One region of the Bacillus sp. MT94 genome, then DNA from elsewhere that is predicted to be linked to it. Evidence: riboswitches for the same ligand, from Rfam matches in the RefSeq annotation. Region 1 holds a riboswitch; the other holds the start of a gene.
What was found. A riboswitch is a leader RNA that binds a small molecule or an ion and turns the genes downstream of it on or off. The one in region 1 is predicted to bind cyclic di-GMP.
Positions count from the first base shown of each region.

Region 2: another riboswitch for cyclic di-GMP. It lies ahead of AC1Q51_RS24020 (methyl-accepting chemotaxis protein); the one in region 1 lies ahead of AC1Q51_RS13570 (SpaA isopeptide-forming pilin-related protein).

Region 1 covers NZ_JBXAEZ010000003.1:366,265-368,734, reverse strand. The annotation lists gene AC1Q51_RS13580 (hypothetical protein) at 1-308, opposite strand, end outside; gene AC1Q51_RS13575 (TetR/AcrR family transcriptional regulator) at 640-1,176, shown strand; cyclic di-GMP riboswitch class I at 1,349-1,441, shown strand; gene AC1Q51_RS13570 (SpaA isopeptide-forming pilin-related protein) at 1,501-2,470, shown strand, end outside.
Region 2 covers NZ_JBXAEZ010000008.1:100,146-102,615, reverse strand. The annotation lists gene AC1Q51_RS24025 (anaerobic C4-dicarboxylate transporter family protein) at 1-299, opposite strand, end outside; cyclic di-GMP riboswitch class I at 582-666, shown strand; gene AC1Q51_RS24020 (methyl-accepting chemotaxis protein) at 801-2,470, shown strand, end outside.

The sequences.
Region 1 (2,470 bases):
TTAAAGGATAGAAAATATCGGTCGTTAAATAACATAAAGAAGAAATGATTGTAGGAAATACCTAACACTATAAATAAAGGAATACCAATTTTTAATTCGTGACTTCCTTTTATTTTTCTATAACAAAATTCGCCTATTAAACAACCGATAAGAACAGGAATACTTCCAAGAATTGAAAGCATAATAATAGATACCCAAATCGGCCCCCATGAATCCGCATAATTTGGAACGCTTGTATACTGTAAAACATTCACAATGATAGAAAAAAACAATAAGCATATTAAATAACTAATAGAAAATTTTTTCAATGGAATCATCCTTATAAAATTTCACTTTATTTTTATGAAAATATAAACCTCTTTAAATTATAGATTAGATGTATAAGGATAATCAATTTTTATACATTTCGTGTTTATGGATATATTTTCGATGAATATAAAAGTATAGATGTATAGTCAATGTTATGTATTTGATGTTATCATATTGAATGATATGGAAATTTTTAATGGAATAAGTAACTGAAAATTCAAAGGTAATGCAGCTTTTGTTGTATAAAGAAAATACTTAGTAGTAATCAACAATATTAAAAATAAGATTCGTATTTATATAAATTTAGTAGAAATGGGGTTTTAAAAAGGAATGAGTATCAGCATAACGCGGCAAAAGATTTTGGCGGCCGCTTCTCAAATTGTGCAATGTAAAGGGGTTGCTAAATTAACCTTAGAAGCAGTGGCAAAAGAGGCGGGTGTAAGTAAAGGTGGATTATTGTATCACTTTGCAAATAAAGAAGCTTTAATAGAAGGTATGATAGTCAGAGGGATAGAGGATAATGAGGGCGCTATTTACAATAAAGTAGCGGAAGACTCAGAGAGGAAAGGGAGATGGGTTCGCTCTTTTGTAGAGGAAAGATTAAGTAATGAGAGAAGAACAGAAGAGTTGTCTAGTAGTATGATGGCAGCATTCATGTTAAAACCTGAATTACTTGAGCCATTACAACAATCATTTCAGCAACTGCAAAAGAATATAGAAAACGATGAGATAGATTCAGTTTGTGCAACAATTATTAGATTAGCAGCAGATGGATTATGGTATTCGGAATATTTAGGGGTTGGCAGACTAAGCCCCGAGTTAAGAGAAAAAGTGATTCAAGCTCTTATTAGTAATTCATATAAATAGAATATACGAACTATATAATGCGAAAACAATTCACCATTACTTATTTAATGTAGTGGTGAATTGTTTTTTTTATTAGAAAAATAGAACAATTTTATAGAGTATTGAATTATAACCGTCCAGACGGTATAGTAATATTTGGTTTAAGAGGAAAATGAAACAAAAAAAGAATAAAAGATATTTTTAGCACACTATTCGAAAGGATAGGCCGCAAAGCTTAGAGTCTACGGTAATACATATTGGTTACTAAGATCGTCTGGTTGCACATTTTTGATGCAACCGGACGGTCTTTTTTTGTTATATAAATATAAAAAATAGGAGGGAACTATGCAAATGAAAAGTACTAAAAGGCATATTTCAATGGTTTCATTAGTTTTTCTAGTATTATTTTCAGTGCTGAATGTGTGGGCTCCAGTTATTCAAGCTGCTGTGATGAAAAGTCCAGTGGACGAAATTAATATTTCCCGTACTGATGGCACGACATCTGAACCGTATCAAGCCTCAGATGGTATGAAAGTAGAAGTGAAGTGGTCAGCTAAAGAAAAAATAAAAAGTGGAGATCAATTCACAATTGATATGCCAAAAGAGTTTCGAAAAGACCTTATGAATATGAGTTTTCCTTTAAAAGATGCTGAAGGAAAAACAGTTGGTACATGTGAGATGAAAAAGGGTCTATTAACATGTACTATGGGTGATTACGTAGAAGGAAAGAATAACATTAAAGGTTCTTTATTCGTAGAATTCTACTTTGGTCTAGAAGCATATGATGGTGTTAAAGAAATTCCATTAGAATTTAACGTTGATGGTCAAATCGTCAATAAAGAAGTAAATGTAAGTAATACGACAGAGAGACCGAAGCCACAGCCCAATACAGATAATCTATTGAAATGGGGTTCTTATAATCAAGAAGATCCTTCGATTGCTGATTGGCTTGTATATGTAAATGCAACTGGGACAGAAATGCAAGATCTTAAATTAACAGATACATTAGGACCTGGGCATGAGTTAATTACAGACAGCGTAGTATTAGAAGAGGCTGTATTTGAAGATGGTTATGCACCAACAAATATTAAGCCAGCAGATTTATCTAACATTAAAATAAATGCAACGAAGACTGGATTTACAATTGAGTTTCCAGACAGTTCAAAAGGTTATATTTTAAGATATAAAACAAAGATTACTAATCCTGCTGCAAAGCCTCATAAAAATACTGTGAAATTAGAAGGTAAAAATATTAAAACTGAAGAAAAAGTAGGACAAGTATTCGTAAGTGGTGGAGGGGGAACCGGTTCAGGTG
Region 2 (2,470 bases), on a different contig from region 1:
GTGAATAAATAAGTAACAATTGGAGCAAAAAAAGTAATACGCTTTGGATTTTTTCGTAATGCCTTTTCAGCTAGATGAACAAGATAGTCCATTCCTCCAGCAGCTTGCAAAGCACCAGCAGCTGTAATTACTGCCAAAATCATAAGCATTACATCGATAGGAGGCGCGGTTGGTTGTAAGTGGAAGACAAAAACGAGTATTGCCATACCAACTCCACCCATTACTCCTAAACCAACTCCGCCTAGGCGTGCACCAATAAAAATACAGAGTAACAAGGTAAGAAATTGTAGCCAAAACATGATAAACTACCTCCGAAATTCATTAGTTAAGATATATTCGAATAGTTTAATTTGAATGAAAATTAAATAAATACCCGAAGAAATCCTTGTTGTTTATACATTTTTTATTATATAACACAAAAAAAGTAACATTCACGTACTTTTTGAAATTATTTTGAAAAAGCAATGCATTAAAAATTTGTATTTATATCTCTAAATAAGTAGACATTTTGATTTATATGTTGTAATCTTTGAAAGAGAATAAATTAATTCTCATAGAACTCCCATATCGTTCAACTCGTTCAGCGAGAAAGGCAAACTGATGGAAACATGAGGACGCAAAACTACAGGAGCTAAGGTCGAAAGGCTACGCTAGCCAGTTACCGGACGGATAGGGTTGGTCTTGGCCAATGCTTTTACATTGGCTTTTTTTTATTCTCGAACATATTGAGAAACATTTTCAAACAAAATATTCATATATTTTGTTTTTTTGTTTATGTTAATTAAGGAAGGTGGATATTAATGAAAAAATATTGGCATAAGTTATCGTTCCTTCAAAAGAACGTCTTATTAACCGTATTAGTTATTTTGACACTTGTTGGAAGTATGGGTGCACTAAGTTTCAACATGTTTCAAAATAGTATGATGTCTTTATTTGAAAGGCAGTCTATTGAAACAGGAGAAATAGTATTGAAAAAATTGGATGTAGAATTAGTTAGAGACATGGCGAAAGATCCTACAGCCGAAAAAGTGAAAAAAGAAAAGTTAACAGAGAAATTAGATGAAGTGTCAAAAGAATTGAAAAGTGTTGGACAAACGTATGTTACAGGAGCAAAGCCGAATGAAAAGCGAGAATTACAACTCGTTGGTTTGACTACAGAGTTAACAAAAGCGTTCCCTATAAAGCCGGGAGATTATTATGAACAACCCGCTCATTGGATGAAGGCATACGATAAAGTCATTGATACGAAAAAGGCCCAAATGACAGAAGTATATGAAGATGAAATAGGTTCGTGGGTGACAATATTAGAACCAATTACAGATGGAGAAAATAATATTGTTGCAATTATTGCGGCTGACTTAGATGCTTCCATTGTTCCTATTACAAAAGAGAAGTTTATGATACAGGGCTTACTCTTTATCATTATTTCATTAGCAATTGCGACTATTACTCAATTCTTTATCGTGCGTCACTCGTTAGCTCCATTAAAAGATTTACGAGAAGGGTTACGTAAAATTGGTGAAGGTGACTTAAGTATTAAATTAAAAGAAAGACCAGATGACATTGGAATTATTAATGTTTATTTCAATAACACGATTGAAAAATTTAAAGGGATTATAGATAAAGTAAGGCAAACTGCTGAGCAAGTTTCTTCTTCTTCACAAGAATTGTCGGCGAGTACAGAGGAAAACAGCATGGCAGTTCAAGAGATTGCAAGTTCTATTGAAGGTTTAAGAGTAGGGGCACAGTCTCAAAAAACTTCAGTACAACAATGTTTAGGAATTGTACATGGAATGGAAGATAAGGTAGAAGAGATAACTGGGGCTGCGAAACAAGTTGCGGTTGCTTCTGAAGGTATGGAGCAACATTCAATTGAAGGTAATGAAGTGATTGGACAAATTATTAATCAAATGAGTTTAATTCAAAATGCAGTACAAGATTTATCTTCCATCATTTATTCGTTAGAAACAAGGTCAAAAGAAATTAGTGATATCGTAACTGTAATTACAGGTATTTCAAATCAAACAAATTTATTAGCTTTAAATGCTTCTATTGAGGCTTCACGTGCTGGAGCAGCGGGGAGAGGGTTTGCAGTTGTTGCTGATGAAGTACGAAAATTAGCAGAACAAACGGAAGCGTCTGCTAAAGATATAGCGAAATTAATTGGTGAAACACAAGCTGAGACAGAAGATGCTGTAGTTTCAATGCAAAAAGGTTCAAAAGAAGTAGAAACTGGAATTTCACTTGTTCAAAGTAGTGGAAATTTCTTTGAAAAAATCTCCAAATCAGCGCAATCTGTTACAGATCAAGTAAAAGCTGTTTCGGGTAATTCGAGTGACATTTTACAAAATAGCCAGAATATCGTTCAAGTCGTAAATGAATTATCACATATTGCAAACACTTATGCCAACAGCAGTAGTAATGTTGAAGAAAGCATGAAAGAGCAAGAAATATCAGTACAAGATATTGC